Regions from separate parts of the Ruegeria sp. P8 genome, predicted to be linked through region 3. Evidence: riboswitches for the same ligand, from Rfam matches in the RefSeq annotation. Region 3 holds a riboswitch; each other region holds the start of a gene.
The links. A riboswitch is a leader RNA that binds a small molecule or an ion and turns the genes downstream of it on or off. The one in region 3 is predicted to bind cobalamin.

Region 1 (10,416 bases), on a different contig from region 3:
TCATCCGAACGGCGACCTGCTCTTCATCGGTATCAAAGCGGGCCAGATCAGCCTCGGACCGGATGGTGGCAAAGCTTTCCTTGTAGATCGCCGCGCCATCGGTTTCGTATGTATAGGGCATCAGGTGAAGTCCATAGTCATGAGTGTTTCCGGGTCGAGCCCGCGTTGGCTGGGCTCATCCCCCGCGCGGCCCTGTTTGACAAGATCAAATCGCCCGTTGTTGCCGACCACAGTGATGTCGGCCGGGCCCATATGGGCGCATCCCTTGGCGCAGCCCGAGACATGCAGGCGACCGGGAATGCGCCGTGCCAATGCCCGGGCGATGTCGCGGGTTTCCACCTGCGCTTGCGGGCAGAACGGCGCGCCGGGGCAGGCGTCGGTTGTCATCATCGGATCGGCTACGTCAGTGACAAAATCCGGGGCGGGTATCGCCGCCCCGCCTTCCAGCAGGATCAGCCGCCACGGTGTGACACGTAAGGCAGAAGCGCCGCTGGCTTCGATCAGTTCACAAAGCTTGCGCGCAGGCAGCGAGCCGAATGCCGCGCCGTATAGAGCACCCAGTTCACAGGGGCCGGGTTGCAGTTTTTCACCGACAGGACCGGGGGCAAATCCCTGCCATTCCTGTGGCAACGCGTGGGTGACCCGCGCCATGCGACGTGTCTCGGCCGTGTAAGTCTCAGAAAACCACAGGGCCAATGCGATCACGTTGTCAATGGCGTTATCCTCGGTTACACACCGCCCGGTTTTGCAGCCGTCGGCGCGCAGGATCAGACCGTCGGCACCCAGTTCCAGACGAATATCTGCAGAATCCGAGGCCAACAGGCGCGTCGGGCCTGTATCTATCGCAAAACCAAACTTAGCGGGCAGAGCAGGCAATTCGGCCAGTCGATCAATCAACTCCAGTGTCAGCCGCGCGGTCAAATCGCCCGCCTGATAGAGCGGAGTGACCAGAATATTGCGGCGTACTTCGATGCCGGGTTCCGCATCAAGCAAGTCCAGCGCCGCAAGCTCCACAAGCAACGGCTGGTGGTCGCGCTCATCCACGCCGCGCAGTTGCAGGTTGGCACGATTGGTCAGGTCGATGGTGCCATTGCCGAACCGTTCAGCCAGTTCGCACAAACCAATAGCCTGCCTGGCATTCAGTCGCGCCAGACGCGGACGGACCCGCACGACCAGCCCGTCGCCTGACATCATCGGACGATGCGCGCCGGGACACCATCCTTGAACGATAGGTGCACTCATCCCAAACCCTCCAAATCGGCCCGGATCGAATTCCGGCGTGTGTTCCAAAGCCCCGCTTCCAGCAGTGCACGGAACCTGTCTTGCATGGCCTGATAGGCCTTCGGGTTGGCCTCTTGCAGAAAGGCATCAACGGCCTCATTGCCCAATGTGGCTTCGTGGTAGAGATCAAACAGATGCGGAGCGACAGTGCCCGACAGATGTGCGAATGAGGCCATGTGATCCAGCGTCGCCGCGATCTCGGCGGCGCCGCGAAACCCATGGCGCTGCATCCCGGCAATCCAGCCGGGGTTGGCAGCGCGGGCATGAACGACGCGGCTGATTTCTTCCGGCAGAGTCCGGGCGCGCGGATTATCGGGGTTGGTGTTGTCCAGATGGTAAAGCTGAGCGGTGCCACCAGTGATGTTTTTGGCGGCGGCAAAACCGGCCTCATGCGTGGCATAATCGTTGGCCAGCAGCAAGTCAGTTTCTGTCAGATCCTGGAGGTGAACAAAACTGTCGGCCTTGGCGACACGATCCGTGATCCCCGCTTTGTCCTGCGCGATGTGTTCACCTTCCAACGCGTACGAACTGGCCTCAAGCCATGCCTCCCCGGCTTGGGCGCGCGCCTCGTCCGTATAGGTCTCGGACAGATGGGTCATGTTCAGGCCGTAACTGCCGGGTGCCGGGCCAAACACCCGCGCAGCCGGGGCGTGACCGGCATAGGGGTTCCAGTCGGTCGCTTCGTCACGCTCTGACAATGCCCGAACCGCCTGACCATAAAGGGCTGACAACGTGGGGAACACATCGCGAAACAAGCCCGAAACCCGCAGGGTGACGTCCAGGCGCGGGCGGCTCAGGTCGGTGATGGGCAGCACTTCGATACCCGAAACCCGCTCGGATCCCTTATCCCAAACCGGCTTTACACCCAGCAGGTGCAGGGCCATGGCGAATTCTTCGCCCGCCGTGCGCATGGTGGCCGATCCCCACAGATCGACAATCAGCCCTTTCGGGTAATCGCCTTCCTCCTGCAAGTGTCGCCGTACCAGTTCCTCGGCCAGTTTCACACCTTGCGCGTAGGCTGCGCGGGTGGGCACAGACCGAGGATCGGTGGTAAACAGGTTTCGCCCGGTCGGCAGCACGTCAGAGCGGCCCCGATAGGGCGAGCCGGACGGGCCAGCCTCGATCCGCTTGCCGGCCAGCGCATTGATCAGGGCCTTGCGTTCGGCATGGGCGGATGGGGCTGGGTCGAAACTGCCGGTCACATCCGGGACACGCCCATAGACGTGCAGCCCGTCGCCAAACTGACTTTCCTTGATATCGCAGACAAAGCGGTCGATGCGGGTGATTGCTTCGGCGGTGCTGGTGGCCTGGTCCAGACCCAGATCGTTCTCCAGCCCAATGGCCTGTGCTTCTTCCCGGATATCTTCCTGCAACCGGTCACGGCGTCTGGGGTCAAGACCGTCCGCGTTTGAAAACTCGTCCAGCAGGGCTTCCAGCCGCACCATCCGATCCGGCGTTCCGCTTTCTTTCATGGGAGGCGGGATGTGGCCCAGAGTCACCGCGCCGATCCGGCGTTTGGCCTGCGCGGCCTCGCCCGGGTCGTTGACGATGAACGGGTAGATCACCGGCAGGTCACGGATCAGCGCCTCGGGCCAGCAGTTTGCCGATAGGGCAACTGATTTGCCGGGCAGCCATTCCAGCGTTCCATGCGCACCGATATGGATCAGCGCATCCGCTCCTAGACCTTTGCGCAGCCACAAATAGAAGGCGACATAACTGTGGCGCGGGGTGCGCAAGAGGTCATGATAGTCGTCATCCCGCAGCTCGGGTGTTCCGCGTTCTGGTTGCAGTGCGACCAGTGCCTTGCCGCGTCGCAAAGCCATGAAGTGAAACGCGCCATGAGCGAAAGTTGGGTCTTGCTCGGGATTGCCCCATACGGTGTGCAGATCGGTGCGCAGGGTCTGGGGTAATTCAGCGAGTGCGCTCAGATAATCCTCAAGCGGCCACGATATCCGGGCGTCCAAGAGTGCGTCGGCAACCGGATCGCCAGCCGCGATGTCGTAGCCTTCACCGCAAAGATCAGACAGCATCGCCTCAGCCGAGGCCAGCGCGTCGAGACCAACCGCATGGGCCATTTGCCAGTCTTTGCCGGGATATGTGGACAGTACCAACGCAGGAACCTGATCTGCCTTGGGTTTGTCATTCAGGGCAAGCCAACCCGATACCCGGTCGATGATCGCCTCGATCCGATCCGGCTCGGCCCGATGCGCAAAACGCGAGTATTCCAAATGCGAATCGCGCTTGCCCGGCTCTTTGAAAGAGACAACGCCTGCCGATATTCGCCCGTCCACTTCGGGCAATACCACATGCATGGCGAGGTCGGCGGGTGACAGGCCGCGTTCGGCCTCGGCCCAGGCCTTGCGTCGCGACGTGGCGAGGGCGACTTGAAACACCGGCACATCCGCTGCGTCCAAAGGCGACGTGCCAGACGCGCCCTTACCTGAGAATGAAGTGGCGTTGATGATGGCCGATGGTCTCAGGGCAACGACCTGTTCCCTGAGCCAGTCGGCAGCGGCCGGGGCCTTGAGCGACGGGGCGAACAAACCCACCGCCTGGAGCCCGCGGGCGCGCAGGCTGCGGATCAGGGCCGCGACCGGAGCTGTGTCTGCTGATGTCAGATAAGCACGGTAGAAGGTTACGAGAATGCGTTTCGCATCGTTCTCGAACGCGGAATCCACCGGGATGACACCCTGTTCCGGGCACCACGCACCGCATTCGGGCAGGGTTTTCGCGCCCATCACCGGGCCGGCATAAAGCCCTGCTGCTAACGCCATCTGGGCCAATGCGGCCTGCGCCGCGACTTCTCCGCCGGTATCACACAGATGTGCCAGCCGCCGCAGGGTCGAGAGGGGCAGGGTCGAATACTCATCCAACCGAGTGTCTTCGCGCCCATCCGCCGGTAGAACGGCCAGCGCGATGCCTTTGGCCTGCGCCAGTGCCAGAACCTGTTGCAGCCCGTAAGACCAATAGGGCACGCCGCCGATCAGACGGATCAGGATGCCCTTTGCGCCTTCAAGTGTCTGTTCAACATAGGTGTCGACGGACAGGGGGTGTTTCAATGCAGCAAGATTGGCCAGCCGCATCGTGGGCATCCGCCCCTCAGGTCCGCCGCCGCGATGCCAGCCCGCCGCGAAAGCGCCCAGGTCACTGTCGGAAAAGGACAGCACAACCAGATCACCCGGGCTTTGGCCCAGATCGGTTGGGGTCTCGGTTTCCTCGAGCCCGTGGCTTTCGCGAAAGACGACGTGCATGACTTACTCGGCAACCTCGGTCACACCCACGAGGATATCACGGATTTCGGCTTCTTTGATGTCGTCATGCTCGGCAATCACGACCAGGCGCGAGCGGCGCTCTTCACCGGGCTCCCATGGGCGGTCGTATTGGTGACGAACTCGCGCGCCGACAGCCTGAACCAGCAGGCGCATCGGTTTGCCAGCGACGGCGGCATAGCCTTTGACGCGCAGGATATTCAGCTCAGTCGCAAGACGTTCGATTCTGGCTACCAGTTCCGCAGGGTCGGTCTGTTCCGGCAACTCGACGATGATGCTTTCGAAATCGTCATGCTCATGATCGTGATGGCCATCGTGATGTGACGGGCGGGCGTCCATGTCATCTTCGGCGGCAGCCTCAAGGCCAAGCACGACACGTACGTCGACGACACCCTCGGCGACCTCGACAACGGGAAGCGGCCGCGGTGCCTCGGCGGCGATGATCTGTTTGGCTTTCGCGACGCCTTCCGGACCTGCCAGATCGGGCTTGGTCAGCAGGATGATATCCGCGCACGAGATTTGATCTTCGAACACCTCGGACAAGGGTGTTTCGTGATCGATCGAGTCATCAGCCAGCCGTTGGGCATCCACCGCTTCAACGTTCGGAGCAAAGCGACCGGCGGCCACCGCCTCGGCATCGGCCAGCGCAATCACGCCATCAACGGTGATTTTCGAACGGATATCAGGCCAATCAAACGCTTTCAGCAGCGGTTTGGGCAGTGCAAGGCCGGATGTTTCGATCAGGATGTGATCCGGGCGCGGTTCCAGCGCCATCAGCGCCTCGATGGTCGGGATGAAATCATCAGCCACGGTGCAGCAAATGCAGCCGTTTGCCAGTTCCATGATGTTTTCCGCAGGGCAATCCGGTATCGCGCAGGATTTTAGAATGTCACCATCAACACCCACATCGCCAAACTCGTTAACAACAATCGCAAGACGCTTTCCCTGCGGGTTCTGCATCAGATGACGCACCAGCGTGGTTTTGCCCGAGCCCAGAAAGCCGGTGATCACGGTGACGGGAAGTTTTTCTAGGTTCGACATGATCTCAGCCTCCAATCGGGGGAATGCGCGAGGCGCAGTTTTTGCGGAAATGTTCAGGACGGTCGCGCCACTTCACCAGACCATCGTCTGTGGCCAGATACTTGGTCACACCATCGATGATGACATCGACGTGATCGATTTCGTTCAGGTTCTCGTAAACAAAGGTCCAGCGATCCGGCCCGCCCCGAAGAACGATGGAACAGCCCTGATCGCAGTTCGAAAGGCATTCGACAGGTTTCAGAATGATGCCATCTGGCAGGGCAGCCTGTTCCAAGGCCTTGTGCAACAATGTGCCGGGACGCTCAGCATCATCCTCGAAGGGCAGACCCCGGCGGCAAGTCGTGCAGACCAGTAATTCTACCGGTGCGGTCTCGGTCATGTCTCTCATCCCCCCAAATCCTCTTCGCGGGGGACGGGGTTTCATGCGGGCACCACGTCTGCACATGGACCCGACACCGGAACACCCCGCCCGGTTTCAACTTCGGGTGTTGGCAGGTCTCCCGGCTTGCGGATGCCAGAGCGGTCGCTCTGTCGGATGTCCCGCCTTCCCGGCACAGGCCAGTGGCATTGGGCATCCTCTCCGGTCACGGTCGCGGGGGCGGCTGCGCTTGGCGGATGAACCGTTGACGCATTCCCTTTTCATCGGCTGTTGCCGACACCAACGTCCGGGACATGCGGCACCGCCGGCCCGCTTGTCAAGCGGTTCGCGCGCAACAAATAAGCCAAGGTGAAAAAAGCGACCTGTAGGCGTCGTTCGGCGGCATGAAGTGCGTGTTCGGTATGTGGTCGCATGACGGGAAAACGACGAACTTGGAGATGCGTCATATGAAAGTGGGATTTATCGGTCTGGGTAACGTTGGCGGCAAGCTTTCGGGATCCCTTTTGCGCAATGGCATTGACCTGACTGTGCATGACCTGAACGCAGATCTGGTGGCCGAATTTGTCGCCAAAGGCGCAAAGGCGGCAGAAGGGCCCGCCCAGCTGATGCGCGATTGCGATGCGGTGATCACCTGTCTGCCGTCTCCGGCAGCATCGGACGCAGTCATGAAGGAGATGTTGCCCGAAGTGGGCCCCGGCAAGATCTGGATGGAGATGTCGACCACAGACGAAGCCGAAGTCAAACGCCTCGGTGCCGAAGTCATTTCACGCGGCGGTGCAGCTGTGGATTGCCCGGTTTCTGGCGGGTGCCACCGTGCCGCGACGGGCAATATCTCGATCTTTGCGGGCTGTGACCGGGAAACGTTTGAACGAATTCTGCCGTTCCTGACGACAATGGGCCGCCGGGTTTTGCACACCGGCGAGCTGGGCTCGGCCTCGGTGCTGAAAGTGATGACCAACTATCTTGCCACTGCCAACCTGATTACCTGCGCCGAAGCACTGGTTACAGCAAAGGCTGCGGGGATGGATCTGAACACGACCTATGAGGCGATCAAAATCTCGTCCGGCACATCCTTCGTGCACGAAACCGAAAGTCAGGTCATCCTGAACGGGTCGCGCGATATTTCCTTCACCATGGATCTGGTGAAGAAGGATATCGGTTTGTTTCAGGAGGTCGCCGACCGCGCCGGGGTGCCGCTGGAAATAAACCCGGTGATGATCAACATCTTTAACGATGGTATCGCACGATATGGCGAACGCGAGCTTTCACCAAATATTATCAAACGGCTGGAAGAGGCAACCGGCCTGGATATCACCGCCCCGGGCTTTCCAGCCGAAATGACGGATGATGAACCGGAAGAGCCGGGATACGAGGTTGTGCCACAAGGGCGCGCCTGAGGGTAAGGCAAACACCAGACTACATCGCGCCCCGTGAACGAGCAGGGGTAGGCAGGTGTTCCGAAAAAACACGCCATATCTGGCCCGCAGTTCGACAGAATCGCGGGCCATGAACGTCTGAAAATACCAAGCGTCACACGGGCATACTGCGGGGCCAAGTCAGCGATTTGGATGTAGTTGGAGGCGAGTACCGGAATCGAACCGGTGTACACGGATTTGCAATCCGCTGCGTCACCACTCCGCCAACTCGCCTTTTCAAGTAAAATCAAATACTTGCCGTGGTGTAATTGGGTTTTTAACAGCTTTCCTCTGGGGCGTCCAGTGGATTGCGCGCGAAATTGCCGGCAAGATCGAAATATGCCGACGTCCACGCCCAAGGAGGTGATCAAGATTCAGGTTGCGGCAACAGGGGCGTTGCTGGAAAGTTCAGGATATGGCACAAGCCCGACATCTTTGGGAATGAGACGAGATATCCAATGACTGACTTCGCAGCCCGGCGCCGCACAATGGTTGATACGCAGATCCGCCCCTCTGACGTCACCAAGTTCCCGATCATTGAGGCGATGTTGAGTGTTCCGCGGGAAAGCTTCGTGCCCGATTCTCAACGCGAGGCGGCCTATGTGGACGGCCTGATTGATCTGGGGGACGGGCGCAGCATGTTGGAGCCGCGGACCCTGGCTAAAATGCTGGACGTGCTGAACATATCCAAGGATGAGATGGTCCTCGATATCGCTCCGGCAATGGGGTATTCCACGGCTGTCACCGCGCGGATGGCTGAGTTGGTTGTGGGTGTTGAAAGCGACAAAACCCTTGCAGCCGAGGCGCAAAACCTCTTGGCCGAAGCTGACGTGCACAACGCCATTATCCACGTCGGCGCGCTGGAACAGGGTGTGGCGGAGCATGGCCCCTATGATGCGATCATGGTGCAGGGCGGTGTCGAGCAGGTACCCGATGCCCTGTTGGATCAACTCAAGGATCACGGTCGGATCGTGTGTCTGTTTGTCAACGGCAACCTGGGTACAGTTCGGATTGGTCGAAAAACCGGGGGCCGCGTCAGTTGGCGTGATGTGTTCAATGCCAATGCGCCGGTTCTGGAAGGTTTTTCGGCAGAGTGTGCATTTTCGCTATAGTCCGCCGATAGATTTTTCTATCACCTTGATTAGTTGAAAAGAAGGCCGCAAACTGCCTGTAGGGCAGTGTAATTTCGTTTGAGAGGATTTTGGTATGCGTGGTTCGGCGACAGGTAAGCTGGTCAGGGCGTTTGCTGTGACCGCAGGACTTGCCATGAGCGTGATGCCAGGGCGTGCAGCGTGGGCAGACAACATAACGGATGCGTTCATCGGCGCGTATAACACCAGTGGTTTGCTTGAGCAGAACCGGGCGTTGCTGCGAGCGGCGGATGAAGATGTGGCCATTGCGCTTTCCGCGTTGCGGCCAATCATCAACTGGACCGTGCAGGTCAGCCAGGATTACACCCGTTCGCGGGTCAATAACGTCGTGACGACAAACGAGCCGTCGCGGTTCTTTTCGGGCCTGACGCTGAGCCAGCTTTTGTATGATGGCGGCGCGTCGGTGCTGGGCAAGCAGTCGGCGCAGGAAACGGTGCTATCGACCCGGCAAACCCTGATCGATATCGAACAACAGGTTCTTATCCGCGCAGCAAATGCCTATCTGGGCGTCCTGTTGCAAGAAGAGACCGTGGCGATCCGCCAGAACAACGTGGATGTGTCGGCAGAGGAACTTAGGGCGTCGAATGACCGCTTCGAAGTGGGCGAAGTAACCCGGACGGACGTCGCATTGTCCGAAGCGCAGCTGGCAAGCTCTCAGGCGGATCTGGCTGTGGCACGCGGTGAATTGAGCATTGCGCAGGCCGAATACGTGAACGCGGTCGGAAAGGCACCGGGGCGAACGGCTGGTCAGCCGAGCCTGCCCAATCTGCCGCGTTCCGAAGCTGAAGCTGTGAACCTGGCGCAACGCAACCACCCGGCCATTCTGTCGGCGCAGCATCAGGTCAGGGCGTTTGATCTGGTCGTGCAGCAGCAACGGGCAAACCTTGGGCCGAATGTCAGCCTGAATGCCGATGCTGGCGTGTCCGAGCGTTATGACAACAATGACTATGTGAACGACGCCACCGTGTCGCTGAACTTCACACAACCCATCTACGCGGGTGGCCGGTTGGCGGCAAATGTCCGCCGCGCAATGGCCAGCCGGGATGCCTCGCGCGCGAATCTTCTGAACGTTCAAAAGAACATCACGCAGGGTGTGACCGACCGTTATGCGGCGTTTCAGGCGGCCAGCGCCAGTCTGAGGGCGTCAACCGAGCGCGTTAACGCCTCGCAGGTGGCGTTTGATGGCATCCGGGAAGAAGCAACTCTGGGCGCGCGAACAACTCTGGATGTATTGAATGCGCAGCAGGATTTGCTGGATGCACAGCTGGCAGAAGTCGCTTCGCGCACCGAACGGTCACGGGCTGCCTATCAGTTGTTGCAGGCGCAGGGCCTTCTGACAGCCGAGCGTCTTGGGCTGGCGGTGCAAATCTATGATCCGACTTTGTATTACAATCTGGTCAAGAATGCGCCGGCACAGGTCAGCAAGCAAAGCAAGGATCTGGATCGCGTTCTCAAAGCATTGCGCCGGGACTGATCGCCAATACTATCTGTTGTGAGGCGCGGATTGTTTGGCTACACTCGATCCAAGGATAGAGCGGTAGAGAACAATGTCTGATAATGTCGTGAAAGCAGGGATCGAAGACGTTCTGTCTTCGGTCAAACGTCTGGTCAGTGAAGACAGTCGTGATAAAACCGTCGCGGATCAAACGACTAAGGCACGCAAGCCGGGGCGGCTGGTGCTTACAGATGCATTGCGGATCAACACACCAGATCAATTGGGGGTGATTCCCGCTAAAGCTGTATCAGAAGCCGAAGTTTCAGATGCTGCGAAGCCGATGTTGCTGCGCACCTGCGACATCGTTCAGACGGGTCAACCCGCGAACGCCGACCGGGACAAGCCAGAAACAGCCGAGACGAAACGCGCCGCGGCGGATGATGCA
Region 2 (10,416 bases), on a different contig from region 3:
GGGCGTTTGCGCAGCCCTTGCGCGAATACAAACCTGCCGGGTGTTGTGGATGTGGTCCGAAAGCGGATGACACGCCGGTCTGGAAGTTCTGGCAAGAGCCCGAGCGTCGCGTTCGGTTCCGTTCGGAATTCGTGCACAACGGGCTGTTCCTGCTGAAGTGGCTGGCGCTGGCCTATGTGCTCGAAGCTTTGTTGGTCAACTATGTGCCTGCGGACCTGATCGCTGGCGTCGTTGGCGGAGAAGGCGTGCTGCCGATCATTGTCGCCGCGCTGGTGGGGATGCCGGCCTATCTGAACTCTTACGTCGCGCCGCCGCTGCTGGCGGGTCTGATCGATCAGGGCATGACCGCGGGAGCTGCGATGTCGTTCATGGTTGCGGGTGCCGTCAGTTCCATACCGGCGATGGCCGCAGTCTGGTCATTGGTCAAACCGCGCGTGTTTGCCGCCTACCTGAGCCTTGGTGTGGGGGGCGCAATAGTCGCAGGCATCATCTTTCAGGTGGTATGAACGAAAAAGCCGCCCGGTGTCAGCATCGGGCGGCCTTGTTTTGTCTGAAATTTCGATCAACCGGATTCGCAGAGACGGGGCAGTTTGAACCGATACCGGGCTTCGCCGCTTTTGACGTAGATGCGTTTTTCCACGCAGGCCGTCGTTCCAACGGTTTGTGAAATCTGCGACTCGGTCGACGTAATCGACGTGGCCGATCCATCGGGCAAGCGAACCGAGGCTACGACGCCGTTCTTCAGGTCCCCGTTCACCGGGGTTGCGGACAGAACCGGTACGATCAGGAAAGCCTCGTGCTCGTGTTCGCCTTCGTCCCCCAGCAGAAACAAGGTGGTGACGATGGCGATCATGACAACACCACCCGCCAGACCCAGCCCCCATGTCCTGAGAAAGGCGTAGATCGTTACGGCGCGGTGCGGGCCGAAAATCGCAGAAAGAATGCTCAGCATGACAAGTCCGTCAAAAAAGCCCCAGCCGTTCCGACCGGGGCTGATTGTCTGTTACAGACGAGGATCATCCTCGTCTTCATCATCCGCCCCGCCTTTGGGCAGGTTGAAGAAACTGTCGGCGTCGATAACAGGCTCGTCGTCTTTTTCATCCGACCGATCCTCGGACAGCGAGAAGGTCTCCAGACCTTCGATCGCGGTCGGGATTTTCGGCGCGGCATCCATTTCGAGCGACTGCTCGGTCGAAACCAGCTTGCGACGCTCGTCATCGCTCATCACGCCGCCTTCGGCCGCTTTCTTGGCTGCGGCCTTCTGCACGATCGCATCCAGTTCGGACTGTTTGCACAGGCCCAGCGCAACCGGGTCGATCGGCTGCATGTTCGAGATATTCCAGTGGGTGCGCTCGCGGATCGACTGGATGGTCGGCTTGGTGGTGCCAACCAGCTTGGCGATCTGGCCATCGCTGAGTTCGGGGTGGAACTTGACCAGCCACAGGATCGAGTTCGGACGGTCCTGACGCTTGGACAGCGGGGTATAACGCGGGCCACGGCGCTTTTCTTCGCCGGATGCCGCCGGGTTGAACTTGAGCTTCAGCTTGTGCAGCGGGTTGTTCTGCGCGGCGTCGATCTCATCCTGGGTCAGCTGGTTGTTTGCGATCGGGTCAAAGCCCTTTACGCCTGTGGCCACATCGCCATCAGCGATACCCTGCACTTCCAGTTCGTGCATCCCTACGAAATCCGCGATCTGCTTGAAGCTGATCGTGGTGTTGTCCACCAGCCATACGGCGGTTGCCTTGGCCATAAGCGGTTTTGCCATCAGCCCGTCTCCTATACATACATCTTTCCCGTCGCCGGAATTCGGCGGCCCCTTGGTCTTGGGGCAGGTTTCCGTTGTCGGGGAACTTGGCCCGTATATAGTCGCCACGCAGCAAGAAGGGAAGAGGCGAATGCGCTGGGTCGTATTGTGGGTCTTCAGCGCGATGGCAGCGCTGGCCGAAGGTGAAAAAGCAGGTGAGTTCGACTATTACGTCCTGTCGCTTAGCTGGTCGCCCAATTGGTGCGCCCGCGAAGGGGACGCACGCGGGTCAGACCAATGCGACGACCGGCACGACCACGGATGGATCCTGCACGGGCTCTGGCCGCAATTTCATCAGGGCTGGCCATCCTTCTGCCGCTCGCCCGAGGCACCGCCGACACGCCGCATGACGCGGGAAATGGAAGATATTCAGGGCAGTGCGGGCCTTGCATGGCATCAGTGGAAGAAACACGGCACCTGTTCGGGGCTATCTGCGCCCGACTATTTCGCCCTGTCCCGGCGTGCCTATGATGCTGTCGAACGCCCGCAGGTCTTCCGCAAACTGGACGCATCCGTCAAACTGCCGGCTTCGGTGGTCGAGGATGCGTTTTTGAAAGCCAATCCAGAGCTGGAGCGCGATATGATCACGGTCACCTGCAAACAGGGCTATATCGAAGAGGTCCGCCTATGCCTGTCGCGCGACCTTGATCCGGTGCCATGCGGCCGCGATGTAATTCGCGACTGCACCGCCAAGGACGCGCTGTTCGATCCGATTCGTTAAAGCTTTTTGTTCTGGCAGTCCCGCGCATAGTCCAGCGCCTTGGCGGTGCCTTTCAGATCAATCGCCATCACCACCTCGCCTGCGGGATTGTAAACTGTCATCGTCTTGTTCTGGGCAATCGCGGTGACGAAATTCCGGTCGGTAAAAAACACCGTCGCACCGGGCACTTTGCGTTCATTGAACCCGATAGCGGTGGCATCAAAGCTCTTGCCGTCCAGTTCGAACCGGATGGGATAGCTCTCACCTTGCTTAATGTCGCCCCAGGCTTTGTTGTACACGGCGAAATACCCGCGATTGCCCAACGCGTCGTAACCCAGCCTGACCACCGAGAGATCCTGATACACCGTCTGGATCAGACACCCGTTCCCAAGCGCGGGGTCCATCATGATGTTCCAGCCTTCGACGAAGCCCTTGTCCACAAGGTCCTGCGACAGGGCAGCGGTTGCAGTGAAGGCGGCGAGGGTGAAGGCGAGAAGGCGGGTCATAGGCGGCTCCAAAATAATCGCTGAATTTACCTATCCTTAGAGTAGTTCCATGGTCATCCAAAGTCGCTTTTTTATCAACGTGACTGTTCTGACAACGATGATGAGTACAGCATGAGTTCCGAACCCAAACAATTTGTTCAGGTCACTATGGTTTCAACTCCGTTTGAAAGATGAAACACGCAACCCTGAGTTCGCGGTAGCTGTAGCAATTTGTCCAGATCGAGACCCAACCAAAGCCCTCTTAGCACCAAAGACGTGACGCCGTGGGTTACTATGATCGCAGGTTCATCTTGTTCCTTCAGAAATGAGTCTACTCTACCGCAGATATCATCGAAGCTTTCTCCACCCGGGCTGCGGAAGAACCAATGAAAGCTTTCATAGGAACAATCGATTTGCTCTCGGATGAAATCACGCGTTGCGCCTTCCCATTGCCCAAACGCGATTTCCATAAGCCGTTCATCATGTATCAACTCATGATGAGGCGTTGTTGCCAAGCGGGCGGTATGCATTGCTCTCTCTTGCGGGCTGACAAAAACGCGCGACGGTGCATTCGGTATTCGCCTGAGTATCTCATTTTGCTTTAGGGCCTGAGACTTGCCGATTTCCGTCAACGGGGAATTCTTGCGCCCTTGGAACCTCCCCAGTGTGTTCCATTCGGTTTCGCCGTGTCGCAGTACAAAAAGATCTGGATACTTGTTCAAGATGTGTACCTGAATTGAATACCGTTGGAGATGCCGTTCTTGCTGACTTTTTATTAAGGACGTTGATTTACAGATGCTGACCTAAAGTTCCTTACGCGCCCTGAGCGCCGCCGTGATCGTTCCGTCATCCAGATAATCCAACTCTCCGCCGATGGGCACGCCTTGCGCCAGTGAGGTCAGGCGCACCTGTCCTTCCAGCTGATCGGCGATGTAATGGGCGGTGGTCTGGCCGTCGACGGTGGCGTTCAGGGCAAGGATCACTTCGGTGATCCCTTCGGCCAAGACCCGATCCTTGAGGCGGGGAATGCGCAGCTCGTCCGGGCCGACCCCGTCCAGTGCAGACAGCGTGCCACCCAGCACGTGATAGCGGCCTTTGAAGACGCCTGACCGCTCCATCGCCCAGAGGTCGGCGACGTCCTCGACCACGCACAGCTCTCCGGTCGCTCGGGCCTCACTATTGCAGATGTCACAGATATCGGTGGTGCCTACGTTGCCGCAATTCAGGCATTCGCGGGCGGTGACGGCCACTTGCTGCATGGCGTCTGACAGGGGCGTCAGCAGCAAGGCGCGTTTGCGGATCAGGTGCAGCACCGCGCGGCGGGCCGAGCGCGGGCCCAGCCCCGGCAGTTTGGCCATCAGGTCGATCAGATTGTCGATTTCGCTGTTCGTTCCCATGGCCTGTCCTGCTTTGCGCCGGAGGGAGCCTCCGGCGGGAGTATTTGGGAAAAGATGAAGCTTAGAACGGTAGCTTGATGTCTTTGGGCAGGCCCATGCTTTCGGTCAGCTTGCCCATCTCTTCCTGTGAACGTTCGGCAGCTTTGGCCTGAGCGTCCTTGATCGCGGCCAGGATCAGGTCTTCGACCACTTCCTTGTCGTCGCCGTTGAAGATCGACGGATCAATGTCCAGCCCCTTGAGTTCACCCTTGGCTGTAGCTGTTGCCTTGACCAGTCCTGCACCGGATTCGCCGACAACCATCATGTTGTTCAGTTCTTCCTGCATTTCGGTCATCTTGGTTTGCAGGTCTTGTGCGGATTTCATCATCTTGGCCATGTCGCCCAGACCGCCAAGCCCGCCGAGTCCTTTCAGCATCAGTCGTCTCCTGTGTTTCTGTTTGGTTCTAAATACGGACCGCAGGCAGGCGGCACAAGAGGTCTCCCGCCTGTCCAGATCAGAGCGTCGCGGACTGATCATTTATCCGCCCGCATTCCCTCCCTCAGTTGCATGGTGGAGGGGCGTGAGTATGCCGGTTTCTTGAGGCGTGGACCTGCGGGCTGAGGGGTTAGTCCTCTTCGAAGGGGTCCCATTCATCTTCGACCTCGGGAAGGGCCTCGGTCTCAACCTTGGCGGCGCGCTGCTCCGGTGTTTCGATCCGAATGATCTTTGCCTTGGGGAATTGCGTCAGCACGGCCTGAACCAGCGGGTGTTCTTCGGCCTCGGCTTTCAGGGCAAGTTCGGCCCGGTCCCGCACTTCCGCAATGGTCGCCGCATCTCCGTCCGAGACAATGGAGACGGCCCACCGATTGCCGGTCCATCGTTGCAGGGCAGAGCCCAATCGCGACGCCAAATCCGACGGTGCCTGAGGCGTCGGGGTGAATTCGATCCGGCCGGGCTGATACGACACAAGGCGCACGCCGCTTTCCACCTCGACAAGCAGTTTCACATCGCGGTTTGTGCGGATCAGTTCCACCACATGCCCGAAGGTTGGATAGCGGGCCAGGGCCGTCTGTGCATCCTGCGACAGTGCGGCAACCGGTGCGCCACCCGCTCCGCGCGGGGGCGATGTATAGGCAGGCGGGGCCCCGTTGGATTGCGTTGCCACCGGGGCCTGTCGGGATATTGACATGCCTCCGCCCGGCCCGCCGGGAGGCGGAGGCGGGGTGTCTTGCAGCCGTTTGATCAGCTCTTCGGGGCTGGGCAAATCAGCGACATGCGTCAGCCGGATAACGGCCATCTCGGCGGCCATCATCGCGTTGGGCGCCGCAGAGACTTCTTCCAGCGCCTTCAGCAGCATCTGCCACATCCGGGTCAGAACCCGCATCGGCAAAGCCTCGGCCATGTGCTGGCCCCGTGTGCGTTCGTCGGGGGAAACCGTCGGGTCTTCGGCCGCGTCAGGTGTGATCTTTACGACGGACACCCAATGCGTGATTTCGGCCAGATCGCGCAGCACGGCCAGAGGGTCCGCGCCTTCCGCATATTGCCCGCTCAGTTCAGTAAGCGCCCCTGCCGCGTCACCGCGCAGGATCATGTCCATCAGGTCCAGAACGCGACCACGATCCGCCAGACCCAGCATCGCACGGACCTGATCGGCGGTCGTCTCGCCAGCCCCGTGTGAAATTGCCTGATCCAGCAGTGAGGTCGCGTCGCGGGCCGACCCTTCTGCAGCGCGGGTGATCAGCGCCAGTGCGTCGTCGGCGATCTGCGCGCCCTCGGCCCCGGCGATCTTGCGCAGCAGACCGATCATGTCTTCGGGCTCGATCCGGCGCAGGTCAAAGCGCTGACACCGCGACAGAACCGTGACCGGCACTTTGCGAATCTCGGTGGTCGCGAAGATGAATTTCACATGTGCGGGCGGTTCCTCGAGCGTCTTGAGCAGCGCGTTGAATGCGCTGGTCGAGAGCATGTGAACCTCGTCGATGATGTAGATCTTGTAGCGTGCACTGGCGGCGCGATAGCGGACACTGTCGATGATCTCGCGGATATCGTTGACGCCGGTACGGCTGGCCGCATCCATTTCCATCACATCGACATGGCGACCTTCCATGATTGCGACGCAATGCTCGCACTGACCGCAAGGCTCGGTTGTCGGCCCTCCGGTTCCATCCGGCCCGATGCAGTTCATGCCTTTGGCGATGATCCGCGCCGTGGTGGTTTTTCCCGTTCCGCGAATGCCGGTCATGATAAAGGCCTGCGCAATCCGGTCGGCCTCGAAGGCGTTTTTTAGGGTGCGCACCATAGCATCTTGACCCACCAGGTCGGCAAAGGTTTCCGGGCGGTATTTGCGGGCGAGAACCTGATAGGCGGGGCTGGGCGTGTCTGTCATGTCTTCTCGCTCGGATTCGGTGCTTCGGCACAGCGTAGTGGCGGCGGCAGTCCGCGTCCACTGTGGGGCGCGATGATTTTTTGTTTCAGGAACGGGCTGGTTTCCAACTAAACTGGACCAGCGGATTTAATGACTCATTTCTTAAAGAGTACCTTGGGGGAGGACGCACTTCATGTCGCAGTTGGTCATCTTTGCTCTGCAGGTCGGAGGCGGGACGCTTGCCCTTACTTCAATGCCCGGTCGTGGCGGGGATTACGCCACCGATCTGGATACGATTGCGGCGTGGAAACCGGGCCTTGTGATTTCAATGACGACGGATGTCGAAATGCTTCAGGATGGCGCGCAGCACTTTGGCAGCGACATCCAAAGCCGGGCCAGCCGGTGGGTTCACCTGCCGATCGAAGATTTTGGAGCGCCAACGCAAGCGGTTCAGAAGGCCTGGCCAGAGGTCAGCGCCACGGCCCGACATGCACTGTCGGGTGGTGGCCGGGTCCTAGTGCACTGCCGTGGGGGGTGCGGCAGGTCCGGGATGATTGTTCTGCGACTGATGGTTGAATGCGGTGAACGCGCCAGTGACGCACTGAACCGCCTGCGGGCCGTACGCCCGTGCGTTGTCGAAACCGATGCGCAGCTGGCCTGGGCGTCCCGGATCACGCCGGCACAGGTGGAAGTGGGATCAAGCTGAAAGCTGCTGGGGTGCGTAACCGGATTTCGGGGGTCGGATCGTTGAAACCTCGATCATGGCGCAAGGCGGGTTCGCGACAATGCCCGCGGGCAGCGTTCTGAATTTAGGTCCGAAGATCAAATCGGCATAGGCATCCAGGCCCCGAATTGCTGTATCAGGGTGCGCCCCGCAGAAAACGCGAACGCTGTCGGATCGCGCTCGGATCGTTGCCATGCACCCTTCTGCGCAATGTGACAGCGCGCTGTTGCCTTCAAATTCGAAATCCTCGCTGGTGGCCGAAACCGCCTGCGCCATGGCTTCGGAAATCGAGCGGGCCAGTCGCGCCAAAGCCGGGCAGGTTTTGCCCGTCCGCTGGCACACAGTTGCGCTGTATTCGTGTGATTTTGTCTTCCAGATCATCCTGCGCCCTCCGCGCGTGGTGGGCTGGATATTGGGGCAGGTGGGACAGCATCTGGCTGTCAGGACCTGCCCGGACACCCCGCCCGAGTTTCGGTTTCAGTTCCGATGGCAGGTCTCCTGACTTGCGGGTCATTGCTCTGCCGACCTTCCCAGCCCATGGGCCAGTGGTATTTCGGCATTGCTTACCGCTTACAGTTGCGGGGGCAGTCGCGGACTTGGTTGATATCTGTGTGACCAGACAAACCGCACCGTGTTCCCTTTTCATCCCGACCTCTTGTGGGGGCCGGAAACCATCACACAACCGCTAGCGCCTGATCGCGTTCCGAGTCAAGCCGATCTTTAGGCCGGACGTTTGGTCATGCTGGATGCGGTTTACGTTCCGGCTTAGTTTCGTCGGCATCGAAGGCAGGCAAACCATTGTTTCAGCGAAAGCCGGGGATCATGTTGGATACGGAACAGACGGTGTTGATCGAAGATTTCCGCTTTCCGTCAGGGTCCGTGCCCTTGTCGGCGCGGCTGTACCGGCCAGTGGGTGAGCCGGAAACCGTTGTCGTATTTAACAGTGCCACGGGTGTGCCGCGTGACTATTATCAACACTTTGCGCGATGGCTGGCTACCGAGCGGGGGATAGCTTGCCTGACCTATGACTATCGGGACTACGGGCTTTCTTTGGTCGGCCGCCTGAAAGACGCAACTGCAACAATGGCGGATTGGGCGTTGATCGACATGCCAGCGGCACGGGCCGAAATGCGCAGGCGGTTTCCAAAGGCGCAGCAGTGGACCATCGGCCATTCGGTCGGTGCGATGCTGGGGCCGGTGCAGCCGGATATCGACCAGATCGACCGAATGATCGGTGTGTGTTCGGGGCTGGTGACTTTGAAAGATCACCCATGGCCCTATCGGGGGTTGGCAGGGCTGTTCTGGTATGGCCATGCACCGCTGATGGTGCGGGCGCTTGGGTATCTGCCCGGCAAAGCGATCGGGTTTGGTTCGGACCTGCCCGCCTCGGTCTACTGGCAATGGCGCAAATGGTGTACAGCACCTCTTAGCTACATTCCCGAGATCGGGCAGAATTTGCCTGATGCGCATTGGGGCAGTTCTGGAACACCTGTGGATCTGTTCACGTTCGAAGATGACCAGATGGCTCCGCCCGAGGCAGTTTGGCGCCTTGCCGATCTGTACGGCCCCGAGGCCAGACGCCACCTTCTGAAGCCTGCTGAATTCGGACTGCCGGAAATAGGCCATATCGGAGCATTTGCCCGTCGCAATGCAGCGGTCTGGCCGCGCCTGATCGCCTGATCAGACGCGACGCAGGTTTTCCTAACACCTTGCAGTTATGGCCGTTTGCGAAGTTTCTTGTCCTGCATGACACCGCGCACCATCTTGCCGAACGCCTTGTCCCGCGCCCGCGATTGGGCAACGGTTTCCGAGTTTCGCTGATCTTCACGCCGCAGCTTGCGCCAACGGTCCAGCCGCGCCGGATCAAGAACGCCTTCGTCGATTGCGTTCTGCACGGTACAGCCGGGCTCGGTCTCGTGCTGACAATCCGAAAAGCGACAGCTTTGGCCAAGCTCCGTGATGTCCGAGAACACGTTGTCGATCCCGTCCTGAGCGTCCAGCAAACGCAGTGCGCGCATTCCCGGCGTGTCGATCAGCCAGCCACCGTTACCCATCCCGTGCAACGCGCGCACCGTTGTCGTGTGTCTGCCCCGTGCGTCGTCTTCGCGAATTCCAGACGTGGCGAGGTTTTGATCCGTCATGGCGTTGCTGAGCGTCGTTTTGCCTACGCCCGACGACCCGACCAGCGCGCCGGTCTGGCCTTTGGGGCACCATGCCAGAACCTTTTCGACATCTGCCGGGTCCAGCGCATTGATCGCCAGCACCGACAGAAAAGGGTCCAGAGATTGCACTTGTCCCGAGAAACTGCCGGGGTCATCCGACTGGTCAGCTTTCGTCAGGACGACGACCGGATAACATCCGGCCTGATGCGCCAGCGCCAGATAACGTTCCAGCCGAGGCAGGTTGAAATCGGCGTTGCACGAGCTGACGATGAACAACACATCGACATTAGCGGCAATCAGTTGTGTTGTGGCACCTGTACCGGCAGCCCTGCGTTGCAGCAGGCTGCGCCGGTCCAGAAGGCGACGTACGCGGTATTCGGCGTCCGCAAGAATCCAATCCCCGACGGCATATGAACCGGTCGGACTATCCGGTGTCAGCAAAGGGATTTCACCATTCGGGCTCAGCCCGATCAGACGGTCCCGATGAACCGAGGTAACGCGAAAGGGCGTGTCGGAAGGAAAAGCCGCGTGTTGCGCGGCAAAGTGAGAGGACCATCCCAGGTCCGAAAGCGTATAAGACATTTATCTGCCTGTTTTCAGAAACAGCAATGCCAACGGATGGCAATCGCGCATCCGCAGGTCGTGTGTTCAGGCAGTCCGGTGATTCCGGTGAATCAGAACCAGTCTGCCCGAAGGGTTTTCACTACAATCATAAAGCCCTCCTGCGGCTGTGGTTCACGAAGTGAGAGGTTGGACATCGACCCAAGCGGGGCTCGTTGTGGCTGCTTCCTTCCGGACC
Region 3 (10,416 bases):
TTCGGATCGGCCAGATCAACACCGAACCCCTGCAGGAACCCCTGATTGCGAAGCACGTCCACAGTGGGCTGGCTGACCGCAAGGTCCAACGTGGCGATTTTGGCGTCGTTTGCCGCATCTCCCAGAGTGGCTTTTGCCCATTGTCCGATCAGAAGCCCCGCAAGGAAATTGTCGGTGGCAAAGGTCGCGTCGGCCGAGTCGATAGGCTCAAGCGGGGTGTCCAGCGCAATCACCAGCAGCCCGGCATCGCGGGCCTGCTGCACCGCCGGAACGATGGACGACGTATCCGACGCGGTCAGCAGGATACCCTTTGCGCCATCCAGAATGCAGGTTTCAATGGCCTGAACCTGAGTTTCGTGGTCGCCGTCGACTTTGCCGGCAAAGGCCTTCAGCGTCATGCCAAGCTCTTCGGCTTTAGCTGTGGCACCCTCTCTCATTTTAACAAAGAAAGGGTTGGTATCCGTCTTGGTGATCAGGCAAACGGTTTCACCTTCGGCCATTGCACTGCTTGCCATGGCCGTAACCGCCAGCGCCGTGGCGCCTGCAAGTTTCGCAAGTTTCATCGGTAGTCCTCCCAGTTTTCCCAATGCCCGTCCGGGCATACGTCTGATCGGGCGAAATCCGGCCCGATCGAACATGAAAACCATCACAAGATTCGAATTTTGAGTCAATAAATAAATCACTCTTATTTATTATTGACAGAAAGGAAGGGTTTCAACATTGTCGTCACGAAGGGGATGGCCGTGTCTGCAAACAACTCTTTGGACAATACCGCTGGCGTACGCGAGCCAGACATGCGCGGCACCAATCAAAGCGGAATGCGGGCCCGAAATGAACGGCTTGTCCTGTCACTGGTCCGGCGCCATCAGGCCCTTGCAAAATCTGAAATCGCGCGCATGACCGGGCTGTCGGCACAGACGGTTTCGGTCATCATGCGCCAGTTGGAAACCGATGGGCTGCTTCTGCGGGGTGAACCGATCCGGGGAAAAGTCGGGCAGCCCTCGGTTCCCATGCGCCTGAATCCGGATGGCGCGTATTTCTTCGGGCTCAAAGTCGGGCGGCGAAGTACCGAGCTGGTGCTGACGGATTTCCTTGGCAATGTCAGGCAACGCGAACGGCGGACTTATGATTTTCCGACGCCCGAGGCGACACTGAGCTTTTCCAAGGAAAGCCTCGACAAAGTGATGACGTCGCTGTCGCCCGAAGCGCGCAGCCGGATCGCGGGTCTTGGGATTGCGATGCCGTTCTACCTTTGGGACTGGGCACAGACATTGCAGGTTCCGCAGGAGAAAATGGATCCGTGGCGTGACGCGGACTTAAAAGGCGCGCTGGCCGCAAGCTATGACTTGCCGGTGTTCTTGCAGAACGACGCAACGGCCGCCTGCGGTGCCGAGCTGGTCTTTGGCCCGGCGGAAGGCCCACGAGATTTCCTGTATTTTTATGTGGGCTTCTTCATTGGGGGCGGGGTGGTTCTGAACGGCTCGATCTTTTCGGGGCGGGGAAACGCCGGTGCGCTTGGGCCATTGCCCGTGCCGGACGGCGCAGGCGGAGTGAAACCGTTGATAGATGTCGCCAGTCTTTATGTGCTGGAGCGCGTGACAGGTGAGAATGCCGCGACACCCGGTTCAATCTGGGAAACGACACAGCATTGGGACGTACCGGAATCCCACCTTGAGAACTGGCTGAAACAAGCGGCGCACGGGATCGCCCATGCCACAGTCTCGTCTTGCAGCCTGATCGACTTCGAATGTGTCAAGATTGATGGCTGGATGCCTGCTGATATCAAGGCGCGGCTGGTGGAACTGGTTGAGGTCGAACTATCCGACCTGAACCTGACCGGGCTTGAACGGCCTTTGGTGCTGGCGGGGACGGCAGGCCCGGATGCCCGCTCATTGGGGGCGGCCAGTTTGCCATTGTCGGAAAGATACCTGCTCGAAGGGTAGGTTCATTCCCGAAAACCCCGACCTTTATCCAAAGCGGATCCGCCGGAAAAAGGGCATTGCCCGCTAAACTTTTTGATAGCCAGCGCAAATGATCGTTGACGGATGCCGAAGAAGTCTGGCAAGCCGCTCGGCATGTTCGGTTCCGGGGCGTGCTCTGGAATCAAAAGGGAATGCGGTGCGGGCTTTGGCCCAATTCCGCAACTGCACCCGCAACTGTAAGCGGCGAGCAGGGCTGAAGTGCCACTGGAGTTAATCCGGGAAGGCCAGCCCAACGCTTTGACCCGCAAGTCAGGATACCTGCCGGACATGTGCCTTTGACAAGGGCACTCCTAATCGGCGACGGGATGTGCGTCGGAGCAGGATGCTTGAAAAAGCAGCTTAGCTTGGACATCCCCGCAGTCAAAACGCATCTCGTACCGGGATTGGTACGATGGGACAAGGACGACTATTGATGACCAAGCTGCTTTCCGCAGCCGCTGTGGCGATAGCGCTTCCAGCGATGGCAAATGCTCATTTCCTGCTGGAATACACCGCTGAAACCATGATCGACGCACCGGGGAATGTTCCGGTCAAGCTGATCTTTTGGCATCCGTTCTCGAACGGGCATGTCATGGATCTGGACAAGCCGCAGGAATTCTACGTGATCCACAACGGTCAGAAAACCGATCTGCTGGATACCCTGGAACCCGTACGTTTCACCGGTGGCGAAAACGAAGGCGCGGCATTCAAGGGTTATGTTCCCGTCAAACGGTCGGGCGACTATGTGCTGGTGACAGTTCCCCAGCCCTATTATGAGGAATCCGAGGATATCTATATCCAGCAGATCGCCAAGGCATTCCTGAACCGCAACGAACTGCCGACCGACTGGATGAACCCGGTGGGCCTGCCGGTTGAGATCATCCCGCTCAACAAACCAACCAACATCATCGCGGGTTCGACGTTTACAGGTCGGGTTATGGCCGAAGGCCAACCGGTTGTGGGTGCCGAGATCGAGATCGAGTACATGGCCGCAGAACCAGACATGGAAAGCGCGGCCGCCTCGGCCCCGACCGTCTCGCCGATGCCGGGTGGTGCATTGGTCGCAACTTCGGATGATAACGGGTATTTCACGTTTGGCGTTCCAAAAGCCGGATATTGGGGATTTGCGGCGCTCGGTGCCGGTCCTGTGACCGAACACAACGGCAAAGAACTCAGCCAGGACGCGGTCATCTGGATCCGCGCCTGGGATTTGGAGTAACCGTAGATGCACATCGTTGACGGAGCCTTGTCCAACCCGGTCGTGATCGGCGGAGCCGTCGCTGCAGCGGGTGGGATTGCCATGGGCCTCAGGTCGCTGAATCTTGATCGCATTCCAACAGCGGGGGTGCTGTCTGCCAGCTTTTTCGTGGCATCGCTGATCCATGTGCCGATTGGCCCTTCGTCAGTGCATCTGATCCTCAACGGAATGGCCGGGCTTTTGTTGGGCTGGGCCGCATTCCCGGCCCTGTTCGTCGGGCTTTTGCTGCAAGCCGTCTTCTTTGGCTTTGGCGGGTTGACGGTATTGGGGATCAACACCCTGAACATCGCGTTGCCCGCGGTTTTGGCCGGGCTGATCTTTGGCCGCCTGATCGCCCATGGCTCACCTCTGCAAGGTGCGATATGGGGCGGGGTCGGCGGTGCCTTTGCCATCGCCGCCACAACCGGCATGGTTGCGTTTTCACTGGCCTTGTCCGGGGATGCATTCCTGCCAGCGGCCAAGCTTGTTTTCTTTGCGCATATTCCTGTCATGGCGATCGAGGCGATCCTGACCGGGTTCGCGGTTTTGCTGGCGCGCAAGGTCAAGCCCGAGCTGTTTGTCAAAGGAGCGGTCGCGTGAGGTACCTGGCGATCATTCTGGCGCTGTGCTGCGCACCCGTACCTGCCTTGGCGCATAAGGTCATCGCCGGAGTGTTTGAATCCGGTGACGCCATCGAAGGCGAAATCGGCTTTTCCAACGGTGACATGGCAAGCGGGGCCGAGGTCATCGTCAACGGCCCGGACGGAGCCGAGCTGGGCCGTATCGTAACAGATGCAGACGGGTTCTTTATCTACACGCCAAACGCGCCGGTGGCCCATACTTTCTTTGCAAACCTTGGTGCCGGGCATGTGGCCGAGGTCACCATGCCCGCTGCGGATGTCGCCCGGATCATGGGCGTTGAAGCGGAACCCGACACCGCGCCGACAAACGCACCTGCCCAGACAGCGGCGGTGCTCAGCGATGAACAACAACAGGTCATTGCCAGGGCCGTGCGGGATGAGCTGCGCCCGCTGCGTCGGGAAATAGCGGCTTACCGCGAACAAAATGACCTGCAAACTGTTCTGGGTGGGATCGGATATATCGTCGGTCTGTTTGGTCTGGGCTTTTACTTTGCGGCACGCCGCAAGCTGGCGGCCTGATGGCGCACGTTCTGGGGCAACAGGAAAACACGCTGGCCAAAGCGGGCGCGCAGCGGCGCGGCGCGATCAACCCGCTTGATCCAAGGATGCGGATCGTCATGGCGGTTGTCTTCGCGGTGGTGACTGTGGCGGTGTCCTCGCTGACAGCACTGTGCGGGGCTCTGGCGGTGTCCCTTTCGCTTCTTGCCGCGTCGCGTCTGCCCTGGCGGAAAACGTTGAAACGCATGGCCATGATGGATGGGTTCATCCTTTTCATGCTGGTGCTGTTGCCATTCTCCATGCCCGGCGACCCGATGTTTACGCTCTGGGGGTTTCCTGCAAGCTGGCAGGGTTTCTGGAAAGCGGTCGAGATCGCCCTGACGGCCAACGCGGTCATCCTGTCCCTTATGGTGCTGGTCGGCACGATGGAGCCGGTTACGCTTGGCCACGCCTTGCACCGCCTACGCTGCCCCGAAAAGCTGGTTCACCTTCTGATGTTCACCATCCGCTATATCGAGGTTCTGCGGGAAGAATACCTGCGCCTGCGCGCGGCTATGAAAGTGCGCGGCTTTCGCCCGGCAACAAACTGGCACACCTATCGTAGTTTTGGCTATCTCGTGGGCATGATGCTGGTGCGCGCGATCGAAAGATCCGAACGCATACTTGATGCGATGAAATGCCGGGGGTTTTCAGGCCGTATGCTGCTGCTTCAGGACTTTGCCCTGACCCGAAGGGACATCGTTTTTGCCGCAGGTCTTGGTGCCCTTTGCGCGGGTCTGATCATACTGGATTTGGCATGACACTGATTGCGCTTGAAGATATCTGCTTTGCCTACCCTGGTCAGCCACCCGTTCTGGACGGTGCCAGCCTCAGCCTGTCCGCCGGTCAACGCCTGTCGCTGACGGGTCCGAACGGGGCGGGAAAATCGACCTTGCTGCGCATCACGCTTGGCTTGCAGCGCCCACGGTCCGGCACGGTCACGATCTTTGGTCAGCAAAGGGTGCAAGAGGCCGATTTTCATGACGTACGCCGCCGGGTGGGCCTTGTGTTTCAGGATGCGGATGATCAACTGTTCTGCCCGACCGTCGCCGAGGATATCGCCTTTGGCCCGCTCAACCTGGGCAGAACACGCGACGAAGCGCTAGCCATCGTAGAAAACGTGTTGGGTGATCTGGACCTGATGCATCTGAAGAACCGCATCACCCACAAGTTGTCAGGGGGTGAAAAACGGCTGGTTACGCTGGCGACCGTTCTGGCGATGGAGCCCGAGGTTCTGCTGCTTGATGAACCCACCAACGCGCTGGACCCACGAAACGAGGCCCGGCTGCTGGAAATCCTCCGGGAATTGCCGCAAGCGATCCTTCTTGTCAGCCATTCCCCGGCCTTCCGTGCTGAACTGGCACCGGATGCGCTGGATTTGCGAGACGGAAAACTGGTTGCTGTCTGACAGGACCAATCCGGGTTCAGCCCTGCCGCTTCCGGCTCATAAGCCCATATCTGACCGCCCATGCCCGAAACGACAGACGTCTGCGCCGGTCCTGTTTCACCGGGTGTTTTGATTGCGCGCCACCTTTTCGGTTGAACTCGAAAACGTCGATGATGCGCTCGGCGCAACCGCAGGCTTCGCCCATGCCAACTTTGGCAAAGTAGAATTTTTCGAAACGTTCCGGGTTTTGCATAGCGCCCCTCCTGTTCAAGCGTAACCCCAAAAACCAAGTGCCGCCAAATCACATTGTTGCGGTCGCAGAGGGGGTCCTATGGCGCGGCAAAGGTGCTTCCCGTCCAGACATTGTCCAGTTGATTGAAAACCGGCGAGGTGATGAGCATCTCGGCAGGGTACAGCAATTGCAGCTCATCCGCGAACCGCGTGACGCCGGGTACAAGCCCGGTGATGTTCTGCCACGCGGCCCAGCTGCCGGGATCGGACAGGCTGGTGGGATTGCCGGGATCAGCCGCCTGGTGCCAACCGGCCGCATTCAGGATCGGTGTAAGGGCAAAGCGCGCATCGTTGCTGTCAACCTCGGAACAGGCAGCAGCATCGCATTCCCAGCTTGTCCAGTCTGCCGCCGCGATGGTCCCGGCAATCGGGGCGGCGGCGTCGATGACCCGTGCCAGAACCTCGAACCCGCCGCCCGCAGTCGGACGGCTGAGCGACAGGGGGTCGGTGGCCACGGCATGCAGCGCCGCGGTTGGTGCCAGGCTGAGGGTCCGACCGATCAAAGCCAGCTGTGCAATACCGTCGGTCACAGGCCCCGATCCGGCGGCCGGCAGGACCCTGACAGGTGTCAGGATCGGCATCGCACCGCCACGTATCGCGATCTCCTGCAACGCATTGTCGAAGGCCGGTACGAAATCACTACGGATCGTGAAGCTCAGCGGGAAACTGGCTTGTTGCGGACCTACGGGCCTTGCCCCGTCGCGGGTGATGAAAGACATCGGCGGAATGGCACCCGGCTGCGGCAGCGAAATCTGCGGTCCCGCGATACCCAAAGCGGCCGCGATCATGCGTGCGCGCTGTTCGGCCTCACCATACTCGCTCAGCAGATTGATATAGCCGCCGATCTCGGTGATGTTGCGCGGCGCAGGGATGCGCGATGGGGCAATATCGCCCGCAATGGCAAGCCTATGGGCAATCACCTCACGGGCACGCTGGATCGCCGGAGAGTTGGTCGTTTCAAGAATGTTGATGATCGCCTCGGCAAGGCTTTCATCAATTCCCGGTTTGTCCGTCACATTTGTGCTCGTGTCACTCATTGTCGTCCTCCGCAGGGGCGTTCAGGCCATTGAGGAAATCCAGCACCGACTGGCTGCCGGCCTTGGTCGCGCTGCCGTCATCAGCATCCGCATTTGCCTTGGTGAAGGCCCCGAAAAGCTTGGCCAGAAGCAGCGTGTTGGACGGGTTGGCCAAAGCCGTAGCCCCGCCGGGGAAATCCTTGAACAGGTTTTGAACGAAACCGACCCGGTTGCCATCCGGTTGCCCACCGATCAGCGCGGAAACACCCGAAGCGTTCTTGGCGATATCCTCAAACCCCTTGATCTTGGCGGCATTGCTGGCGTCGAATGCCTTCTTGTCAGCGGCGGCCTTCTTGGCCTCTTCCTCTTTGCGGGCGGCAGCGATTTCCTGACCTTTACCCGCAAGTTCCGTGGCCTTTCCAACCAGCTCCTTGGTCAGATCCGTCGCCGTGTCGATGGCCTTGTCACGCCCCGCAGCGACCGATTGCGTTTCAAGCGCCAGTTGCGCCTGCAACTCCTTCAGACCCGTCAGATCGGTTCCCGCCCGCGCAAGATCGGGCGCAGCCTTGAGGATTTCGGCCAATTGCGACGTGGGCACAGCCTGGCCGGTGCCAATGTCGCCCCCTGCAATGGTCAGCGTGTTCGAAGGCTGGTTGTTCGGCAGGTCTGACGGCGCACGTGTACCAAAGATGGCGTCACTGTCAGCAGGCAGGACCGGCGCGTCGCCAACCGGTGGCGGTGTCGGGCTGTCCTGCCAGTTCCAGAAGCGGCGATGGTCGATCATCTCGCAGGAATTGCAGCGGCCCAGTACAGCCTCGCCCAACAGGCCCCTGGTCGGCAGCGAGATCGTGCGGCGCGGTGGTCGGAAGTCTTCGCGATGGAAGGCCAGAAGACTGTCCTGAATGTCACCGGTCCGCATCTCCATCCGGTCGGCCAAATCGGGCGGGATCGAGAAGGGCATGATCATGGCATTGCCATAGAACCCCAACACCTTGTTCTGGACGGTGCTGAGCAGCGATATCTCGCTTGAGGCATCGTCCAGCCCGCCTTCCGGTACCCCGATGGTGAAGCGTTCCAGCAGGATCGCACGTTCTTCGTCCATCATGCTGGCCCAGATCACGCGGGAATAGCGAACGGTGTTGGCCACAACATGCTGGTACATCTCTTCGATGCGGCGCAGATCCCGGCGTGACAGAACGTCCGGCACCTCCTGCACGGAATAGGGCAGGGTGGCAGGCAGCGCCTGGAACGTGTTGTCATCAACAACGGTCTGGGCGTTTTCATTCATACGCGCCTCAAACTCGCTGACCATGGGCGGTCCTACCAGATCGTCAAAGTCCGAGCCCGAGATCGTGGTGCGAAGGCTACGGTTGATATTGCGGGTGGCCCGATCCAGATCGTCGGCATCTTCCAGATTGGCCAGATGTTCCCAGATGTTGAAAATATTGATGGGATCAGGACCGGTGTAGAACGAGTAGGCAAACGAACCCGTCCGCCTGCGCAGCTCGACACGCGCGATATCCGACCGCTCGACCGAACGGGGCAAAGCCACAGACCCGGTATAGGTCCGGCGCTTGGTCGGATCACGCCGCGCATCAGCCAGCCGGACAAGCAGGTTCTCGCGTGTTTCTGCTGGCAGGTCATGCAGGTTGTCGATGTCTATCGGCGATCCGGTCAGCGGAACAGGTCCGACCCGGTCGCCATCCTGCGTGAAGATCACGACAGAAATGTCATCGTTGGGCATGAACGTGCCCTGCGCCTCGAAACTGACGATGTCCTGTGCGACGCCGGGCGCGTTCTGCGGTGTTGCGTCTTTGTCCGCATAAAACTCTTCCAGAAGCTTCAGGGCGCTGCGGAATCTGCGGCGGTTTCGGAACACGCGCCGGAACACTTCTGCATGGCGCAGGATGACCTTGTACCGGCTCAGCAATCCGGACCGGGTGACATTGCCCGGCAACTGGTCACCTTGCCCCAGACGGCGGAAGCGGATGAGTTGCATCGGCACAAAGACCACCAACTGCACGCCCTCGATACGCGTTTCCAAAGAAAAGTCGCGCAGGACTTCGAACCATTGCATGGTCATTGCGTGGCAATGATTGCGGTTGGCCACGAATTTCGTTGTTGCCGTTCGCCGATCCGTCGCAGTTGCAGTGCGCACACTGGTCCGTGCCGAGTTGCGCTTGACCGAAGCCGCCCGTTCAAGCGCGGCAGAGAATGTCTCATGGGTGTCGGACAGAAAATCGCGCGATGTGTTCTGCGTGTTGGACGAATTGCCGGAAGAATTCGAACTGGACCGTGCTCCGCTGAAGCCCACGCCGCCGACGATGGCCCCGATGCCTCCGAACAGGCCGCCACCAACGCCACCTGCGCCTCCGAAGCTCTTTGAAAAAGCGCGGGTCGAAAACGAAGACGTACCCTGAATTACCTCATCCAGCGCGCTTTCAAACGTACTGTCAAAGGACGTGTCGCGGGCTTCCTCGAATTCCTGTTGTTCTTCAAATGTCAGGCTCTCTCGTTCACGTACGCTCAGTGTTTCGCGCTGTTCCGACACGACAATCCGCTGCTCTTCTCCGGGGGCAAGCGGTAGGGAATAGACCAGCCGACCCAAAGACATGCCAGCGTGGACAGCCGTCGACCGCATCTTGGCAATATACCCAAGCGCAAGGCTCGACGCTTTGGGTACATCCTGCGGCCGTTCCTCCAGATCTTCAAAGAAGTCTTCGATATCAATGGGTTCGTCAATCGGAATCCGGTCTCGAAAATCCCAATCACCCCCGTCGTTGTTGAACGCGGCCAGAAGCGTTTCGGCTGATAGATTGGCCTGAGCAAAGGCTGTGCCCGGGATAGTCGTCACAAAGCGGCCCCCACCTATGGGGCGCGTTCGAACGATATTCTTGGGCCCGACGAGGGGATCAATCAGCCGGTACAGAACCGAATAGCGCCGCCGTGAAACCGTGCCGCCTTCGGTTCGGTACTCCGACGCGCAATCGCCCTCGCCCAGCACGATAGGGGCCTGTGTACCGGTGAAATCTGATATGTTTTCTTCGGCATCCTCGGGATCCACCGGCAAGATATCGGCCAGCTCACCGACGATCGAACGCTGCAAAGGCAGGAGCGTGCGATCCAGCACCACAAGGCCCATTTCGCCGTCCAGCGCGTCAACGCGCGGCACGGCTTCTGTCAGGGTGGTGTTTTGACCCCTGATCCGCAACCGCAGGCCGTTCTGTGGCAGGCGAAGATTGGGCAGATCAAGCGAGAAGATCCCGCGCGCGTCCGTGACGGCGGCTTTGACAGCCCACGAAAAATCTGCGTTGTCGATCCCTTCATTGGCGGTAAAGGTGGGGCG

Region 1: it holds a riboswitch for cobalamin, as region 3 does, so the genes downstream of both, ACR0BZ_RS08490 (DUF1636 family protein) here and ACR0BZ_RS18150 (DUF4198 domain-containing protein) in region 3, are expected to answer to the same signal.
Region 2: it holds a riboswitch for cobalamin, as region 3 does, so the genes downstream of both, ACR0BZ_RS17460 (hypothetical protein) here and ACR0BZ_RS18150 (DUF4198 domain-containing protein) in region 3, are expected to answer to the same signal.

Annotation. Positions count from the first base shown of each region.
Region 1 covers NZ_JBQERC010000004.1:140,768-151,183, reverse strand. The annotation lists gene ACR0BZ_RS08510 (precorrin-8X methylmutase) at 1-121, opposite strand, end outside; gene ACR0BZ_RS08505 (cobalamin biosynthesis protein CobG) at 121-1,242, opposite strand; gene cobN (cobaltochelatase subunit CobN) at 1,239-4,532, opposite strand; gene cobW (cobalamin biosynthesis protein CobW) at 4,536-5,591, opposite strand; gene ACR0BZ_RS08490 (DUF1636 family protein) at 5,596-5,970, opposite strand; cobalamin riboswitch at 6,065-6,269, opposite strand; gene ACR0BZ_RS08485 (NAD(P)-dependent oxidoreductase) at 6,372-7,367, shown strand; tRNA gene ACR0BZ_RS08480 (tRNA-Cys) at 7,546-7,619, opposite strand; gene ACR0BZ_RS08475 (protein-L-isoaspartate O-methyltransferase family protein) at 7,844-8,497, shown strand; gene ACR0BZ_RS08470 (TolC family outer membrane protein) at 8,592-10,010, shown strand; gene ACR0BZ_RS08465 (hypothetical protein) at 10,084-10,416, shown strand, end outside.
Region 2 covers NZ_JBQERC010000020.1:2,629-13,044, forward strand. The annotation lists gene ACR0BZ_RS17410 (permease) at 1-506, shown strand, start outside; gene ACR0BZ_RS17415 (hypothetical protein) at 563-952, opposite strand; gene ACR0BZ_RS17420 (DUF1013 domain-containing protein) at 1,004-1,765, opposite strand; gene ACR0BZ_RS17425 (ribonuclease T2 family protein) at 1,896-2,525, shown strand; gene ACR0BZ_RS17430 (hypothetical protein) at 2,522-3,010, opposite strand; gene ACR0BZ_RS17435 (histidine phosphatase family protein) at 3,148-3,711, opposite strand; gene recR (recombination mediator RecR) at 3,793-4,386, opposite strand; gene ACR0BZ_RS17445 (YbaB/EbfC family nucleoid-associated protein) at 4,448-4,801, opposite strand; gene ACR0BZ_RS17450 (DNA polymerase III subunit gamma/tau) at 4,992-6,752, opposite strand; gene ACR0BZ_RS17455 (protein-tyrosine phosphatase family protein) at 6,925-7,437, shown strand; gene ACR0BZ_RS17460 (hypothetical protein) at 7,429-7,836, opposite strand; cobalamin riboswitch at 7,927-8,145, opposite strand; gene ACR0BZ_RS17465 (alpha/beta hydrolase family protein) at 8,278-9,135, shown strand; gene rsgA (ribosome small subunit-dependent GTPase A) at 9,171-10,199, opposite strand; RNA gene ffs (signal recognition particle sRNA small type) at 10,358-10,416, opposite strand, start outside.
Region 3 covers NZ_JBQERC010000023.1:8,556-18,971, reverse strand. The annotation lists gene ACR0BZ_RS18160 (substrate-binding domain-containing protein) at 1-563, opposite strand, end outside; gene ACR0BZ_RS18155 (ROK family transcriptional regulator) at 738-1,943, shown strand; cobalamin riboswitch at 2,064-2,262, shown strand; gene ACR0BZ_RS18150 (DUF4198 domain-containing protein) at 2,395-3,180, shown strand; gene cbiM (cobalt transporter CbiM) at 3,187-3,798, shown strand; gene ACR0BZ_RS18140 (cobalt ABC transporter permease) at 3,795-4,358, shown strand; gene cbiQ (cobalt ECF transporter T component CbiQ) at 4,358-5,137, shown strand; gene ACR0BZ_RS18130 (energy-coupling factor ABC transporter ATP-binding protein) at 5,134-5,784, shown strand; gene ACR0BZ_RS18125 (hypothetical protein) at 5,801-6,016, opposite strand; gene ACR0BZ_RS18120 (hypothetical protein) at 6,093-7,091, opposite strand; gene ACR0BZ_RS18115 (hypothetical protein) at 7,084-10,416, opposite strand, start outside.